Regions from separate parts of the Pseudomonas sp. B1-22 genome, predicted to be linked through region 1. Evidence: riboswitches for the same ligand, from Rfam matches in the RefSeq annotation. Region 1 holds a riboswitch; each other region holds the start of a gene.

Region 1 (5,877 bases):
TTGATGATCAGCTCGGCGTCGGCGGCATCCAGCAGGCTTTCCACCGCCTCCAGGCAGGCGCTTTCCTTGAGGCTGGCCACGGCGATGGGCAGCGGGTTGATGCCCTGGGCCTGCAGGCGTTCGCAGAAGGTGTCGATGAAGCCGGTGTTCGCCGCCTGCAGGTGGGTGCGGTAGAACAGCAGCGCGGCGACCGGGCACGCGGGGCTCCAGTCGGCCTGCCAGCGGGCGAGGTCGCAGCTGCCGACGTGCGGGTGATAGACCGCCACGCGCGGCAGCGTCCGGGGCTCGCTCCAGGCGTAGTCGCGTTGCAGATGACGGTTGGCCAGGCAGGCGAAGAACTGCCGGGCGTTGTCCATGCCGCCCTGGCGCAGGTACTGCCAGAGGCGTTCGGCATCCTGCGGCGCGACGCTGCACAGCGCGCTGAGCTCCGGGTCGGGCTTGTCGTCGCCGGGCACCGCGATCAGCGTGGCGCCGCGCTCGGCCAGCGCCGCCAGTTGCTCCATGCCGTAGCGCCAGTAGCCGACGCCACCGTGCACCGAGATCAGGATGACCTTGGCGTGCTGCAGCACCTCGTCGACGTAGAGGTCCACCGAGGCGTGGTTCTGCAACTGCATGGGGTTGGCCAGGCGCAGGCTCGGGTAGTCCTCCGGCAACTCGCGCGCCGCCTCGGCGAGCAGTGCCAGGTGCGAATCGCCGCTGCAGAGGATCACCAGCTCGGCGGGCGTCTGGGCCAGGTGGGCGATGCCGTCGTCGGGGACGAAGCCGCCGGGTTGGGTGCGCAGCAGGTGCATGGGCGTGCTCGGTGGTGGCTCTTCGTAGGAGCGAGCTTGCTCGCGAACCAACCTCCGCAGCGGGGCCAGGTTCGCGAGCAAGCTCGCTCCTACACGATCAAGAGAGGGCGGTACGCAGTTCGTTGGCGATGGTGGCCTGGTCCAGTTCCTGGCCAATCACCACCAGGCGGGTGCCGCGGGTTTCATCGCTGCGCCAGGCGCGGTCGAAGTGCTTGTCGAAGCGCTTGCCGACGCCCTGCACCAGCAGGCGCATGGGCTTGCCGGGGATGGCGACGAAGCCCTTGATGCGCAGCACGGCGTGACGCTCGACCAGTGCATTCAGCGCGTCGAGCAGGGCGCGCTCTTCCACTTCCGGCAGGTCGACGTGGAAGGAGTCGAACTCGTCGTGATCGTGGTCTTCATGGCCTTCGTGGTCGTGATGAGTGGGGCGGCTGTCGATGTGCAGCTCGGCCTCGGCGTTCAGGCCCAGCAGCACCGAGAGTGGCAGCTGGCCGGAGTTGGCCTCGACGATCTTCACCGCCGGCGGCAGTTCCTCGGCGACTTCGGCGCGCACACGGGCCAGCGCTTCGGCATCCAGCAGGTCGGCCTTGTTCAGCACCACCAGGTCGGCGCTGGCCAGCTGGTCTTCGAAGAGTTCGTGCAGCGGCGATTCGTGGTCCAGGTTCGCGTCCTGCTTGCGCTGCTCGTCCACCTGCTCGGGGTGGGCGGCGAAGGTGCCGGCGGCCACGGCGGGGCTGTCGACCACGGTGATCACCGCGTCCACGGTGCAGGCGTTGCGGATTTCCGGCCACTGGAAGGCCTGCACCAGCGGCTTGGGCAGGGCCAGGCCGGAGGTCTCGATGAGGATCTGGTCGAGGTCGCCGCGGCGCGCCACCAGCTCGCGCATCACCGGGAAGAATTCTTCCTGCACGGTGCAGCACAGGCAGCCGTTGGCCAGTTCGAAGACGCGGCCGACCGCTTCTTCTTCGCTGCACCCGATGGAGCACTGCTTGAGGATTTCGCCGTCGATGCCCAGCTCGCCGAATTCGTTGACGATCACCGCGATACGGCGGCCTTCGGCGTTATCGAGCATGTGGCGGAGCAGGGTGGTCTTACCGGCACCGAGGAAGCCGGTGACGATGGTGACGGGGAGTTTGGCCAGGGTTTTCATGCGCGCCTCGCAAGCGAAAGTTTGAAGGCGGATGAAGGGCGCGCGCACGGGTTCGCCGCGCAACGAAGGTCGCCACCGGATCACCCCGCCCGGTTGTCTGTTGATAACGAACTCGTTCTGGATCTCGCGAGCTAGAGCCAGGCAAGGCGGAGGATCGCCGGGGACGCGGAGTTGACTGTAGTCACTGAGCAGTCCACGGCGATCTTCCAACGCAGCAGAGCCGACGCGCAGCAGATCGAAAACCAGTCACGAGGCAGGTCTCCTGGCTCACAGCCCTTGATTGTCCTTTCGCCTTCCCGCCGTAGTCGGCAGTGGCGTGTGAAAGAACAGGCTGTTCACAGTTGCGGGGGCAGCCGTGGCGCATCCGAAGATTTCCACGTTCCCTCTTAGCTCCGGCCAGTGCCGGAGAACCTCGAAGGGCAGAAGGCTACGCAGCGATGACGGGGCGGTCAATCGCCGGGGATCGGTTGCCGCGCGGTTGACGCTCGCGGGGCTTCGTGGTCAGCTAGCGCGGTTTCAGGTGTCTCGCGCCGTCGTGCGCGAGGTGAAACGGGAAGCCGGTGCGTCCGCAAGGACAAGTCCGGCGCTGCCCCCGCAACGGTAAGCGATTGAAGGGTCATCGGTAGCCACTGTGCTCGCGCATGGGAAGGCTGACCCGCCCGGCCGCATCGGCCGACATCGCAAGCCCGGAGACCGGCCTGGAATCCTTCGTTTTTGGCAAACCCGCGGTGGGCGGGCGCAGGCCGTGGCGCGACCGATCCGGCGCGTTCGAATGCGTTCAACCTCTGCGTTCTCTACTCAAGTTTCAGAGGGAACGTTCATGTCCAGCAGCATCCTGGCGCAACAGGCGTCGAGCACTTCCATCCCCCTTTCCAAGCGCATCGCCCTGGCCGTCGGCGCCAGCCTGCTCGGTGCGCTGCTGGTGTATTTCGCCGGTTTCTCGCATCTGGAAGCGGTGCATAACGCCGCCCACGATACTCGTCATAGCGCCGGTTTCCCCTGCCATTGACCTCTGTCGGCTGCGCGTAGGCGCGGTCGAGTCGATGCGCCTCTGACTGCTCGTACGAGACGGTCGTGGCATCGCTTTGCCTGGCTCGAGTGACCCCAGAGCTCGGAGAAGGAAAAGGAAAGGAAAAATGATCAAACGTATCGCCCAGACCGCCGGTTTCGCCGGTCTGATCGCGGCGCTGGTGCTGACCGTGGTCCAGCTGCTGTGGGTCTACCCGCTGATCCTCAAGGCGGAAACCTACGAGAAGTCCGAGCCGGCCGCCGTGCTGGTCGAGGAGCACAGCCACGAGCACGCCGAAGGTGCCGTCGCCGGACATCACCATGACTCGGAAGCCTGGGAGCCGGAAGACGGCTGGCAACGCATCCTCTCCACCACCGGCGGCAACCTGGTGGTCGCGGTGGGTTTCGCGCTGATGCTGGCCGGCCTGTTCACCCTGCGCGAGCCGGGCAAGACCTCCGAAGGCCTGCTGTGGGGCCTGGCCGGTTTCGCCGTGTTCACCCTGGCGCCGTCCCTCGGTCTGCCGCCGGAAGTCCCCGGCACCGCGGCGGCGGACCTCGCCCTGCGGCAGACCTGGTGGATCGGCACCGCCGCGTCCACCGCCGCCGGTCTCGCGCTGCTGGTGTTCAGCCGCAACTGGCTGCTGCGTGGCGTCGGCCTCGCGCTGCTGGTGGTGCCCCATGTGATCGGTGCACCGCAACCGGAAGTGCATTCCAGCCTCGCGCCGGAGAGCCTGGCCCATGAATTCATCGTCGCGTCGCTGGTCACCAACGCGGTGTTCTGGGCGGCCCTGGGCCTGGTAGCCGCCTGGCTGTTCCGTCGTTTCGCCCCCTCGGCCTGATTCACCGCTATGCTCGACCCCGCAGCCGGCACGGCCGACTGCGGGGTTTTTCATTCAAGGAGAGTGACGATGACGCTGGTTGCCGGCCTCGGTTGCCGCCGGGGCTGCCCGCTCGATGAGCTACGTGCGCTGCTGCAGGACACCCTGGCAGAAGCCGGGCTCGATGAGTCGAACCTCACGGCGCTGGCGAGCGCCACGCTGAAGGCTGACGAAGAGGGTTTGACCGCCTTGGCTGCGGCCCTCGACTTGCCGCTGGTGCTGTTCACACCGCAGCAACTGGCGGCCTGCGAGAAGCACCTGGACCAGCCCTCGGAAGGGGTGCGCGCGGCTACTGGCAGCGCCAGCATCGCCGAAGCCGCTGCGTTATTGCAGGCCGAAGCCCAGGGCGGCGCCTCCGCGCGCCTGCTGGTGGGCAAGCGCCGCAGCGAGCACGCCACCTGTGCGCTGGCCTTCATCCCCGTCGAATCCGGACAGGAGCAGCCATGACGGTCTACTTCATCGGCGCCGGCCCCGGCGATCCCGAACTCATCACGGTCAAGGGGCAGCGGCTGATCCGCTCGTGCCCGGTGATCCTCTACGCTGGCTCGCTGGTGCCGCCGGCGGTGCTGGACGGGCACAGCGCCGAGCGTGTGGTGAATACCGCCGAGTTGCATCTGGACGAGATAGTCGCGTTGCTGGCGCAGGCCCACGCCGAGGGCAAGGACGTGGCGCGTGTGCACTCGGGCGACCCGTCGCTATATGGCGCCATCGGCGAGCAGATTCGCCATCTGCGCGAGAGCGGCATTCCCTACGAGATCATTCCCGGCGTCACCGCCACGTCGGCCTGCGCGGCGATCCTCGGTTGTGAGCTCACCCTGCCCGACATTTCCCAGACCCTGATCCTCACCCGCTATGCGAGCAAGACGCGGATGCCTGAAGGCGAGTCTCTGGCGGAGCTGGCGCAGCACCGCGCGACCCTGGCGATCCATCTCGGCGTCGGCCAGCTGGCGCACATCATCGCCGAGCTGCTGCCGCACTACGGCGCTGATTGCCCCATCGCGGTGATCCATCGCGCCAGCTGGCCGGACCAGGACCAGGTCACCGGTACCCTCGGCGACATCCTGCCCAAGGCGGAGGCCAAGGGCTTCCGGCGCACGGCGCTGATCCTGGTGGGCAAGGTGCTGGGAGCGGAGGGGTTTGCCGATTCGTCGCTGTACAGCGCGGGGCATGCGCATCTGTATCGCCCGTAGGGGAATGTCCTTGTAGGAGCGCCCCATGGGCGCGATCGCGGGCATGGCCCGCTCCTACGAAGAATGGCTCAGGCCCGCCACTCATCCGAGCGCGGCAGCATCCCGCGCCGCAGGTACCAGCGCACCCACAGGTGCACGCCAAGCGCGGCGCACACCGTCAGCAGGATCATCAGGCCTTCCGTATCCATGGCAGCTTCCCTCGTCCGGGTTCCTGCCTGACAGACTATTCCTGCGACAACTTGCCGCACAGGTACAGAAGGTTTCCGAATGTGCGGATCAGTTCTTCAGCACTTGCCCTACAAGGAGTGAATGATCCGCCCGAGGGTTTCCATGGCCTGTTCGCTACGGGTTGTCCACGGATGGCCATAGTTCAGGCGCAGGCAGTGGCCGAAGCGTCTGGTGGCGGAGAAGATCGGTCCCGGCGCGAGGCTGATGCCCTGGGCATGAGCGAGCTGGAACAGCTTGAGCGCGTCGATGTGCTCGGGCAGTTCCAGCCACAGGAAGTAGCCGCCGCTGGGGCGGGTGACGCGGGTGGCGGCGGGGAAGTGCCGGGCCACGGCGGCGAGCATCGCGTGCTGCTGGCTTTCCAGGGCGTGGCGCAGCTTGCGCAGGTGGCGGTCGTAGCCGCCATGCTGCAGATAGTCGGCGATGGCCGCCTGGGCCGGCACCGAGGCGGACAGGCTGGTCATCAGCTTGAGCCGCTCGATCTGCTCGGCGTAGCGCCCGCCGGCGACCCAGCCGACCCGGTAGCCCGGCGCCAGGCTCTTGGAGAAGGAACTGCAGTGCATCACCAGCCCTTCGCTGTCGAAGGCCTTCACCGGCTTGGGCGCCTGGGCGGCGAAGTACAGTTCGGCGTAGAC
Region 2 (5,877 bases), 110 kb from region 1:
CGCCTATCGCTATTGCAATCACGACCTCGGCCACGCGCTGGCCTGCCTCGGCATCGCCGCGGCGATCCAGGGCTGGGAGGTGCGCCTGTTGCGCGGTGTTGCCGAAGCGCGACTGGATGTGCTGGTCGGCCTCGACCGCGAAGGCTTCAGCGAACACGAGTTCGCCGATGCGCTGCTGTGGATCGGCCCGGCACAATCCGACGAATTCCCGCTGCCCAGTGACCTGATCAAGGGGCTGGCCGAGCTGCCGTTGGCCGGCACGCCCAATCGCCTCTCGCGGGATTACCGGCACTGGCCGGAGCTGGAGCGGGTGCACCAGCTGTGTCGCGCGCCCGCGCTGCCGGCTCGCGACTGGTCAACGCCGAAAACCGAATCCGTGGTGGAGAACCCCGGTCTGCCGCTGCGCCCGATCCTGCATCGGCGGCGCAGCGCGCAATCCATGGGCGGCCGCAGCGGCATTCATGCCGAACTGCTGTATGCCTGGCTGCGCCGCCTGATGCCGGAAAATTCGCCGGTGCCGTTCGCCTGCACCGGCGAGCCGGCGCGCATTGACCTGCTGCTCTTCGTCCACCGCGTCCAGGACCTGGCGCCGGGGCTCTACTGGCTGGGCCGCAGCGGTCGGGAGCCGGGCGGCTTGCGCGAAGACTTCCAGTGGCAGCCGGTCCGCGAGTCGGGCCTGCCGTTGTATCGCCTGCTGGAAGGGGATGCGCGCGGCCTGTCGGCCTTCCTCTCCTGCGGGCAGGACATCGCCAGCGATGGCTGTGCCGCCTTCGCCATGCTCGCCGATCTCGATGCTGCCCTGGCCGAAGGTGCCTGGACTTATCCGCGCCTTTACTGGGAGGCCGGGCAGGTCGGCCAGTTGCTCTATCTGGAGGCCGAAGCGGCGGGCCTGTCGGGCACCGGCATCGGCTGCTATTTCGACCCGGCGCTGGACGAATTGCTCGGCGGCGGTCCGGACTGCCCGGTCAGCCTCTATCATTTCACCATCGGCCGCGCGGTATGGGATGAACGCCTCACCAGCCTTCCCGCTTATCCGTCGCCACGCCGACTCCCACTTCAGCAAGACCGCAATTGAGGAAATAAAGCGCATGACCCAGATCCTGGACAACCTGGTGGCTCTGCTGAGCCTGGAGCAGATCGAAGAGAACCTGTTCCGCGGCATGAGCCAGGAACTCGGGTTCCGCCAGCTGTACGGCGGGCAGGTGCTCGGCCAGGCGCTCTCGGCGGCCAGCCAGACGGTGGACCCGGAGCGCCACGTGCACTCGATGCACGGCTACTTCCTGCGCCCGGGGGACGCGAGCAAACCGGTCGTCTACCAGGTCGACCGCGTGCGCGATGGCGGCACCTTCAGCACCCGCCGCGTCACCGCGATCCAGAAGGGCCAGCCGATCTTCGCCCTGAGCACCTCGTTCCAGACCGACGAGGGAGGCTTCGAGCACCAGATCAGCATGCCCGACGTGGTCGGCCCGGAAAACCTGCCCACCGACACCGAACTCAAGCGGCGCAGCGCCGAGCAGTTCCCCGAGCTGATCCGCGACAAGCTGCTGTACCCCAAGCCCATCGAGATCCGCCCGGTCACCCAGAACGATCCTTACGACCCGCTGGTCGGCGAGCCGATCAAGTACCTCTGGCTGCGCGCCGACGGCAAGCTGCCGGACGTGCCGGCGCTGCACAAGTACATCCTCGCCTACGCCTCGGACTTCGGCTTCCTCACCACCTCGCTGCTGCCCCACGGCCGCTCGGTGTGGCAGAAGGACATGCAGGTCGCCACCATCGACCATTCCGTGTGGTTCCACCGCGACCTGCGCGCGGACGAGTGGCTGCTCTACGCTATCGACAGTCCGTGGGCCGGCAACGGCCGTGGCTTCGTGCGCGGCAGCGTGTTCAACCGTGACGGCCAGCTGGTGGCTTCGGCGACCCAGGAAGGCCTGATCCGCCACCGCGAGGACTGGTCGTGAGACTCGACGAAATCCGCCACTGGGTGTTCGACATGGACGGCACCCTGACCCTGGCGGTGCACGATTTCCCGGCGATCAAGCGGGCCCTGGGGATTCCCCAGGAGCACGACATCCTCTCGCACCTTGCGGCATTGCCAGAGGACGAGGCGGCGGCCAAGCATGCCTGGCTGCTGGAGCACGAACGCGAGCTGGCGGTGGCCTCCACCGCCGCGCCCGGTGCGGTGGCGCTGGTGCGCGCGCTGCATGGCGTGGGCTATCGACTGGGCATCCTGACCCGCAATGCCCATGAACTGGCATTGATCACTCTGGAGGCCATCGGCATTGGCGATTGCTTCGCCACCGAGGACGTTCTCGGCCGTGGCGAGGCCGATCCGAAGCCCAGCCCGGACGGCTTGCTGCGTTTGGCGGCGCGCTGGGACGTGGCGCCGCAGCGGATGCTGATGGTCGGCGACTACCGCTTCGACCTCGACTGCGCCCGCGCGGCCGGGGCGCACAGTGCGCTGGTGAACCTGGCAGAGAACCCCTGGCCGGAGCTGACCGACTGGCACGCGCAGGATTGCGCGGAGCTGGGGCGGATGGCGGGCGTTCTGGTGTAGGCCCGGATACCGATATCCCCTGTAGGAGCGCCCCATGGGCGCGAATCGCGGGCATGGCCCGCTCCTACAGGTTGAGTCCGGTGTCATGTTGTTGGGCTATCGGCGGATAACCTGTTCCAGGTTTGCGCCCTACGGTTAACGACTTCCGCGCCATTGTTCCCCGTAGGAGCGCCCCATGGGCGCGATTCGCGGGCATGGCCCGCTCCTACAGATGTTGGATATTGCGTAGGAGCGGACTCCGTCCGCGATCGGTATCCGGCCGCGCCGGATCATCGCGGATAAATCCGCTCCTACGCGCGGGCCGGGCTTCGGAGCACCCTTCGGAGTCCCGGCGTGGAGCCTTACAGCTCCGGCGTCCAGGTCACCGCCAGCAGCGCGGTGCGGCCCGGCTCCTGGTACGGGCGCGCTTCACCCATGAAGTCCATCGGACTGGTCGGCCGCAGGTAGTCGCCCAGGGTGTAGTCGCGGTCCAGTGCGTTATCCAGCTTCAGGTCGAAGCGCAGTTCGTTGCTGGCCAGCCAGCTGGTGCGCAGGTCGAGCACGCCGTAGCCGGCGAGTTCGCGGGTGTTGGCCGCGTCGTCGTAGCGCTGGCTGACCGCGCGCCAGGAACCGCCGACGCCGTAGGCGCCGAACTGGCGGTCGAGGTCCAGGCTCAGGGTGCGGCGCGCGCGGTAGGGCAGGGTGTGGCCGGTGTCGCGGTCGCGCGGGTCGATCAGGCTCAGGCCCAGGTTGGCCTGCCAGCCTAGTACCTCGCGGGCGACGCTGGCCTCGAAGCCGTCGATGCGCGCCTTGGCGATGTTCTCCGGCTGGTTGCTGGCGCTGTCCCAGGCGATCAGGTCGTCGACTTCGGTGCGGTACAGCGAGGCCTCCAGCTGGGTGCCGGAGAAGTCGCCGCGCCATTGCAACTCGTAGGTCTTTGACGTCTCGGCCTTGAGGTTGGGGTTGCCCGCGCCGGGGTAGTAGAGGTCGCTGAAGGTCGGTGCGCGGAAGCCTTCGCCGTAGCTGGCGATCCAGCTCTGGTGGTCGCCCACCGGCAGGCTGAAGGCGGCGTTCCAGCTGTTCTGGGTGCCGTAGGCCTGGTTGTCGTCGTGGCGCAGGCCGAGCTCGGTACCGAAGGATTCGCCCTTGAAGCTGTGCTGGGCGAAGACGGCGTGGTTCTCGCGACTGTCTTCGGCGAACACGGTGCTGCCGTCGACCTTGTCTTCATACCAGTCGGCGCCCAGCGCCAGTTGGTTGGCCGCGTCCAGCTGTAGGCGGTTGATCCAGCTCGCCGAGTGGCGGGTGGTTTCCAGGGAACCGTTGTTCCAGCTGTCGGCGGCGCCCACGGCCTTGTTGCGGTCGAAGCTGCGGCCCAGCTCCAGGCGGCTGCCCCAGATGTCGGTCAGCTGGCCGTCGAGGTAGGCGCTGTAGCTGCTGACGCGGAACTCGTCGCGGGGAGAACCCGGCTCGAAGTTGTAGGCGTCGTCGTACTCGTTCTTGCCGCGCTGGTCGTTGAGGTTCAGGCCGGCTTTCCAGTCCTCGTTGAGGCGGTGGTTGAGGTTCAGGTGCACGGCCTTGTTGCGCTGGGCGTCGTCGTCGCTGTCGGCGCCGACGTTGTCGCTGGTGCGGTCCCAGCCATCGCTCTCGTCGAGACTGCCACCCAGGCTGTAGGTGGTGCGCTCATCGCCGCCGGAGAGGTTCACGCTGCGCTCGAAGGTGCCGTGGCTGCCGGCGGCAAGGCGCACTTCCGGGTGCAGCCCGGCTTCGCCGTGGCGGGTGAATATCTGGATCACGCCGCCGATGGCATCGGCGCCGTACAGCGAGGAGCGCGGACCGCGGGTCACTTCCACGCGCTCGATGTTGTCGATGCTCAGGTAGTCCAGGCGGGCGATGCCGCTGCTGGCCGAGGCGATGCGCTGGCCGTCGACCAGCACCAGGGTCTGCGCGGTGCTGGTGCCGCGCACGGAATACGAGATTACGCCGCCGGAGCTGCCGATCTGTACGCCGGGCACGCGCTTGAGCAGCTCGGGCACGCTGCGCACCTGCAACTGCTCGATCTCCTTGCGGGTGAACACGCTGTTGGCGGACGTCGCCTGGATGCGCGGCTGGGCCTGGCGGCCGGAGGTGATCACCAGCGCCGGCATGGCATAGATATCGCCAGTCGGAACGCTGGCGTCGGCCAAGGCCAGGCCGGGCAGCAGGCCGGTGGCCAGGGCGAGTCGGGTCAGTTTCATGGAACGTCCTCAAAAGCGGGCGGATGACTTTCGAGGAGGGCGTGGCAAGGGCGGCAGACCGCACTTGACGGTGCGGCCCTCCGCAACACCTGTCGGGGCGTACGAGGGCGGTCTCCGGGCTGCCGACGCTCACGCCTGCGGCCTTCCCATGCGGATGCACAGTGGCGGTTCGCAGCGCGGCAGGCCGGGGCCTGCGGTCGGTTACCGTTGCGGGGGCAGCGCAGGTCTTTCACCTGCTTCCCGTTACCTCGAACGAAAACGGGCGCACCTTACTCAGGTGCGCCCGTCACTGGCAATACTCCGGGAGAGGCATGCGCTCAGCGGTTGCCGAGCGCCTCCAGGCGAGCGCTCACCGAGCGTTCGATGCCGGTGGCGTCAAGACCACACTCGGCGAGCATCTGCGCCGGCTTGGCATGCTCGACGTAGTAGTCCGGCAGGCCCAGGTGCAGGACTGGCTGCAGGATGTTTTCGCGGGCGAGGAACTCGCTGACGGCGGCGCCGGCGCCACCCATCACCGCGTTTTCCTCGAGGGTCACCAGCAGTTCGTGGCTGGCGGCCAACTGGCGCACCAGTGCCTCGTCCAGCGGCTTGACGAAGCGCATGTCGGCGACCGTGGCGTCGAACTGCTCGGCGACCTTCAGCGCTTCCGCCAATTGCACGCCGAACACCAGGAAGGCGACCTTGCCGGCCTTGCCTTCGCGGCGCAGCACGCCCTTGCCGATCTCCACCGGTTCCAGCGCCGCCTCGATGGTGGCGTTGGGGCCGGTGCCACGCGGGTAGCGCACCGCCGCCGGGCCTTCGAAGTGATGGCCGGTGGTGAGCAGCTTGCGCAGTTCGTTCTCGTCGCTGGGGGTCATCACCAGCATGCCGGGGATGCAGCGCAGGTAGGAGAGGTCGAAGCTGCCGGCGTGGGTCGGGCCGTCTTCACCCACCAGACCGGCGCGGTCGATGGCGAACAGCACGTCGAGGTTCTGCACCGCGACGTCGTGGATCAGCTGGTCGTAGCCGCGCTGCAGGAAGGTGGAGTAGATCGCCACCACCGGCTTGGCGCCGTCGCAGGCCATGCCGGCCGCCAGGGTCACGGCGTGCTGCTCGGCGATGGCGACGTCG
Region 3 (5,877 bases), on a different contig from region 1:
CAGGCGCTGAGCAGTCCGAGCAGGGCGGCGACGCCGAGCAGGCGGGGTAGGGCGGTCATGGCTGGAACTCCTTGTTGCGTTCGCGGCCGAGCAGGTAGCCGGCGGGGTTTTCCTGCAGGCGGCGGGTGACGCCGCGCAGGTCCTCCAGGGTGGAGCGCAGCTCGCGCACCGCCGGGCCGATTTCGCCCAGTCCATTGAGGCCGCCGTTCACCGAGTCGTAGTTGTTGTTGAGCAATTGCTCGACCCGCTCGCTGCTGGCGCGCAGAGCGGCCAGGGTCTTCTGGGTGTCGTCGAGGATGGCCGGGCCACGGCTGCCGAGAGTCTGGTTGGCGCGTTCAAGCAGTGCGCTGGCGTTGGCCAGGGTGATGCGTGCCTGCTCGCTGGCGGCGGCCAGCTGCTTGACGGTCTGGCGGATGTCGTCGCGCTGTTCGGCAATCACGCTGGTGGCCTGGTCGATGTGATCGAGGGTTCGGCTGATGTGGTCGACGTTTTCCTGGGAGAACAGGCGGCTTGTGTTGGTGAGCAGGTTGTTGATGTTTTCGGCAATGTCTCCGCCATTGGCCAGGAACTTGGCCAATGGCGAAGGGATGGTCTTGATCACCGGGATGCTGCCGTCCTTGCTCACCAGTGGCGGGCTGTTCTGGGCGGTGCTGGAGAGCTGGATGATGGCCTGGCCGGTGACGCCGGTGAGTGCCAGCTTGGCGCGGGTGTCTTCGCGGATCGGCGTGCTTTCGTAGACGCGGATGCGCGCACTGACCTTGCTCGGGTCGTTCGGGTCCAGGCGCAGGGACACCACGTCGCCCACGCGGATGCCGCTGTACTGCACGGAGCCGCCTTCGGAGAGGCCGCTCACCGCTTCGTTGAAGATCACGTCGTAGTACTTGAACTTCTGGTCGTTGCTCGACTGCGCCAGCCACAGGGCGAATAGCAGCGCGCCAATCGAGACGAGCAGGGTGAACAGGCCGATCAGCACGTGATGGGCACGGGTTTCCATTCAGCTTTCCTCCCGCAGGTGCTCGGTGGCCTGCAGCGCGGCGCGGCCCCGGGGGCCGTGGAAGTAGTCCTGCACCCACGCGTCGTTGGTCTCGGCTACCTGTTCCAGCGGCCCCACCACCAGCACGCGCTTCTGCGAGAGCACGGCGACTCGGTCGCAGATGGTGTAGAGGGTGTCCAAGTCGTGGGTGACCAGGAACACGGTGAGGCCGAAGGCGTCGCGCAGGGTCAGGATGAGTTGGTCGAAGGCCGCCGCGCCAATGGGGTCGAGGCCGGCGGTGGGTTCGTCGAGGAACAGGATGTCCGGATCCAGCGCCAGGGCGCGGGCCAGGGCGGCGCGCTTGACCATGCCGCCGGAGAGTTCGGCCGGGTACTTGGCACCGGCGTCCGGCGGCAGGCCGGCCAGCGATATCTTCACCTTGGCCATGAACTCGGCATCGCTGCGCGACAAGCCGGCGTGCTCGATCAGCGGCAGGCAGATGTTCTCGCTGACGGTCAGCGAGGAGAACAGCGCGCCGTTCTGGAACAGCACGCCGAAGCGGCGTTCCAGCTTCGAGCGTTTCGGCGGCGGCAGCTCCAGCAGGTTCTGGCCGAAGACTTCCACGCGGCCTTCGCTGGGCTGGCGCAGGCCGATGATGCTGCGCAACAGCACGGACTTGCCGGTACCCGAGCCGCCGACCACGCCGAGGATTTCGCCCTTCATCACGTCGAGGTCGAGGTGCTCGTGCACGGCATGGCTGTCGAAGCGGTTGGCCAGGTCGCGGACGACGATGATCGGTTCGCTCACCAGCCCATCTCCATGAAGAACAGGGCGAACACCGCATCCAGCAGGATCACCACGAAGATCGACTGGACCACGCTGGAGGTGGTGTGCTCGCCCACCGACTGCGCGCTGCCGCTGACGCGGAAGCCTTCCAGGCAGCCGATCACGGCAATGAGGAAGGCGAACACCGGGGCTTTGACGATGCCGACCAGGAAGTGCTGCACGGCGATGTCGTTCTGCAGCATGTAGAGGAACATGCGCGGCGAGATGTCCAGGCTCAGGGCGCAGACCACGCCGCCGCCGAAGATGCCGGACATCATGGCCAGGAAGGTCAGCAGCGGCAGGGTGAACAGCAGGGCGAGCACCCGTGGCAGCACCAGCAGCTCGACCGGGTCCATGCCCTGGGCCTGGATCGCGTCGATCTCCTGATTGGCCTTCATCGAGCCGATCTGCGCGGTGAAGGCGCTGGCGGTGCGGCCGGCGAGGAGGATGGCGGTGAGCAGCACGCCGAACTCGCGGAGGAAGGCGAAGCCGACCAGGTCGACGGTGTAGATCGCCGCGCCGAACTTCTTCAGCACCGTGGCGCCGAGGAAGGCCACCACCGCGCCGACCATGAAGGTGAGCAGGGCGACGATGGGCACGGCGTCCAGGCCGGTCTGCTCCATGTGCGCGGCCAGCGAGGTGAGCCGCCAGCGGCGCGGGCGCAGCAGCGTGCGTGCCAGGGTCTGCAGGGTCAGGCCGATGAAGCCGAGCATGCCGACCACATGGCCGCGCACGGCGATGGTGGCGATGCCGATGCGTTCGAGGATGTCGACGATGGCATTGCCCGGCGGCGGCTTGCGTTCGTCCAGCCGGCACTGGGTGATGGCGCCGCCCACGGCGCGCAGCAGCGCCAGGCGCTCGGCGGGCAGGTTGTGGGTGATCTGTTCGAGCTGGCCCATGCGCGCGCCGCCGATGACGTCGGCGAGCAGCGCCGCACCGGCGGTATCCAGGGCGCCCAGGCCGCTGAAGTCCAGCTCGGCGGGTTGGTCGCCGTGGCGTACGTTGGCGACCTGGGATTCCAGGCTACTGAAATGCGCCAGCGTCCAGTCGCCGCTGACGCGCATCAGCGATGGGCTGGATTGGGGATCGAGCTGGAGCTGGCCGGGCTGTGCAGTCGTCGTCATGTCTCGCATTCTAGCGAGTTTCTGCCGTGCCTCCACTGGACTTGTGTTTCTCCTTTTGGGCGCTCTGGATCGGGCCTTGGCGACGGCCGCGACAGTCTGTTCAATTGACGCCCCAGGCCGCGAGCCTCTAAGCTGCGCGCCTGCTTCAGGTGCCCCCGGCGTGAGTCGGGGGTGAAACAGGGAAGCCGGTGAATTCGGACCTCAGGGTTCGACCATTCCGGCGCTGCCCCCGCAACGGTAAGCGAGCATCGAGCCGCATTTCGCCACTGTGCCATCGGCATGGGAAGGCGCGGTTTCCGGAGCCTGTCACGGCCCCACTCGCAAGCCCGGAGACCGGCCTGCTGCACGCCATGGCATCGCGGGAGGCGCTGCCGATCGCTCCGGCCGGCCTGTGCTGCCGGGGCGTTCCCGTCCTCCGCCTGCCCTTTCGGGTCAGAGCCGCGCGGGTGAGAGCGGCGGAGTGAGTTCACGTGAAGCATTACCTCTATTGGCCGACGGCGCTGGCGCTGGGCGGCTTCTCCTGTATCGGCCTGGCGGCCGGTGAAACGCCGCTGGCGCTCGACGACCAGCTGGTGACGGCCACCCGCACCGAACAACCCGCCGGGCAGAGCCTCGCCTCGGTGAGCGTGCTGGACCGTGCCGATATCGAACGCGTCCAGGCACAGTCGGTGCCCGACTTGCTGCGGCGCCTGCCGGGCATCTCCCTGAGCAGCAACGGCGGCCCCGGCAAGGCCACCAATCTCTACATGCGCGGTAGCGAATCCGACCATGTGCTGGTGCTGATCGATGGCGTCAAGGCCGGTTCGGTGTCCTCCGGCGGTGCGTCGCTGCAGGACCTGCCGGTGGAGCTGGTCGAGCGCATCGAAGTGGTGCGCGGGCCGCGCTCCAGCCTGTATGGCTCCGAGGCCATCGGCGGGGTAATCCAGATCTTCACCCGCCAGGCTGTGGAGCAGGGCTTCAAGCCCTGGGCCTACGCTGGCGCGGGCAGCCAGAGCACCTACGAAGGCAGCGCCGGAGCCTCGGCCGGCAATGGGCGCGGCTGGTTTGCCCTCGGCGTGTCGAGCCTGGACACCGCCGGCATCGATGCCAAGGCCAACGGCGCCAACGGCCACGAGCCGGACAGCGACGGCTACCGCAACCTCTCGGGTTCCCTGCGTGCGGGCTACCGTTTCGACAGCGGCCTGGAGCTGGACGGCAGCCTGTTGCAGACCGACTTCCACAATGACTTCGACACGGTGAACAGCCGCCGCACCCAGGGCTTCGATGCCTACAACGATGGCGTGCAGCGGGTGATCGGCGGCCGTGCGCGCTTCGTCCCACTGGAGCCCTGGCGGGTAAGCCTGTCCGCCGGGCGCAGCGAGGACGACTCCGACGCCTATCAGGACGGCGCCTTCTACTCGCGCTTCGACAGCCGCCGCGACACCGCGTCCTGGCAGAACGACCTGGACCTCGCCCCAGGCCAGACCCTGACCCTGGGCTACGACTGGCAGCAGGACGAGCTGAGCAGCTCCACCGACTACGCGGTGACCTCCCGCGACAACCGCGGCACCTTCGCCCAGTACCTGGGCAGCGTAGGGCGCCATGACTGGCAACTGAGCCTGCGCCACGACGACAACCAGCAGTTCGGCAGCCGCAACACCGGCAACCTCGCCTGGGGCTATGCGCTGACCGACGCCGTGCGCGCTTTCGCCAGCTACGGCACGGCCTTCAAGGCGCCGACCTTCAACGAACTCTATTACCCCGGCTACGGCAACCCCGACCTGGACGCGGAAACCTCGCGCAGCCTGGAAGTTGGCGTGGATGGTCGCCACGATTGGGGGCATTGGGCGGTGAACCTGTACCGCACCATGATCGACGACCTGATCGCCTACGACTCGGCTTTGCGCGCTCCGGACAACATCGACCAGGCGCGCATACGCGGCATCGAATTGCAATTGGGCAGCCAGTGGCACGACTGGGTGTGGAACGCCAATGCCAGCCTGCTCGACCCGGAAAGCCGTGCCAGCGGCAGCCGTGGCAACGACCTGCCGCGCCGTGCCCGGCAATTGTTCAACCTGGACCTCGGCCGGCGCTTCGACGCGCTGAGCCTGGGCGCCAGCCTGCATGCCGAGGGCCATCGCTACGACGACCTGGCCAACCGCAATCGCCTGGGCGGTTTCGCTACGCTGGACCTGCGCGGCGAATACCAACTGAACCCGGAATGGCGCCTGCAAGCTCGCCTGAGCAACCTGTTCGACGCCGACTACCAGACCACCCTGGGCTATGAACAGCCCGGCCGCGCCGTACTCTTCGGCGTGCGCTACCAGGCCCTTTGAGAGGAGAGAGACCGATGAGCGAATCCCCGGAAAAGGACGAACGCCACCGTTCGCGCATGCAGCGCAAGAAATCCGTGATCGACGAGAAGATCGCCCAGGCCCAGGGCGAACGTGGCGTGTTCCTGGTCAACAGCGGCAACGGCAAGGGCAAGAGCAGCTCGGCCTTCGGCATGGTCGCCCGCGCCTTGGGCCACGGCATGAAAGTGGGCGTGGTGCAGTTCATCAAGGGCGCCGCCACCACCGGTGAGGAAGCCTTCTTCCGGCGCTTCCCCGAAGAAGTCAGCTACCACGTGATGGGCGAGGGCTTCACCTGGGAGACCCAGGACCGCCAGCGCGACATCGCCAAGGCTCGCGAGGCCTGGGAGGTCGCCCGCCAGTTGCTGAGCGATCCGCAGGTCGGCCTGGTGGTGCTGGACGAGGTGAACATCGCCCTCAAGCACGGCTACCTGGAGCTGGATGCCGTGCTGGCCGACATCGCGGCCCGCCCGCCGATGCAGCATGTGGTCGCCACTGGGCGCGGCGTGCTGCCGGCGATGGTCGAGGCGGCCGATACCGTGACCGAGATGGGCCTGGTGAAGCATGCCTTCAAGGCCGGCATCAAGGCGCAGAAAGGGGTGGAGTTCTGATGTTCGTGGCTTGC

What was found. A riboswitch is a leader RNA that binds a small molecule or an ion and turns the genes downstream of it on or off. The one in region 1 is predicted to bind cobalamin.
Region 2: it holds a riboswitch for cobalamin, as region 1 does, so the genes downstream of both, ACQ5BL_RS24105 (TonB-dependent receptor domain-containing protein) here and ACQ5BL_RS24665 (CbtB domain-containing protein) in region 1, are expected to answer to the same signal.
Region 3: it holds a riboswitch for cobalamin, as region 1 does, so the genes downstream of both, btuB (TonB-dependent vitamin B12 receptor) here and ACQ5BL_RS24665 (CbtB domain-containing protein) in region 1, are expected to answer to the same signal.

The regions. Positions count from the first base shown of each region.
Region 1 covers NZ_JBCHVH010000006.1:575,854-581,730, reverse strand. Annotated here, with positions in the region: gene cobN (cobaltochelatase subunit CobN) at 1-791, opposite strand, end outside; gene cobW (cobalamin biosynthesis protein CobW) at 889-1,941, opposite strand; cobalamin riboswitch at 2,177-2,371, opposite strand; cobalamin riboswitch at 2,443-2,657, shown strand; gene ACQ5BL_RS24665 (CbtB domain-containing protein) at 2,762-2,950, shown strand; gene ACQ5BL_RS24660 (CbtA family protein) at 3,078-3,788, shown strand; gene ACQ5BL_RS24655 (cobalamin biosynthesis protein) at 3,858-4,274, shown strand; gene cobM (precorrin-4 C(11)-methyltransferase) at 4,271-5,017, shown strand; gene mapR (GntR family transcriptional regulator MpaR) at 5,314-5,877, opposite strand, start outside.
Region 2 covers NZ_JBCHVH010000006.1:468,647-474,523, reverse strand. Annotated here, with positions in the region: gene ACQ5BL_RS24120 (SagB/ThcOx family dehydrogenase) at 1-1,075, shown strand, start outside; gene tesB (acyl-CoA thioesterase II) at 1,089-1,958, shown strand; gene ACQ5BL_RS24110 (HAD family hydrolase) at 1,955-2,554, shown strand; gene ACQ5BL_RS24105 (TonB-dependent receptor domain-containing protein) at 2,896-4,767, opposite strand; cobalamin riboswitch at 4,860-5,043, opposite strand; gene dxs (1-deoxy-D-xylulose-5-phosphate synthase) at 5,085-5,877, opposite strand, start outside.
Region 3 covers NZ_JBCHVH010000001.1:301,489-307,365, forward strand. Annotated here, with positions in the region: gene ACQ5BL_RS01415 (ABC-type transport auxiliary lipoprotein family protein) at 1-59, opposite strand, end outside; gene ACQ5BL_RS01420 (MlaD family protein) at 56-994, opposite strand; gene ACQ5BL_RS01425 (ABC transporter ATP-binding protein) at 995-1,780, opposite strand; gene ACQ5BL_RS01430 (ABC transporter permease) at 1,777-2,922, opposite strand; cobalamin riboswitch at 3,053-3,278, shown strand; gene btuB (TonB-dependent vitamin B12 receptor) at 3,393-5,237, shown strand; gene cobO (cob(I)yrinic acid a,c-diamide adenosyltransferase) at 5,252-5,863, shown strand.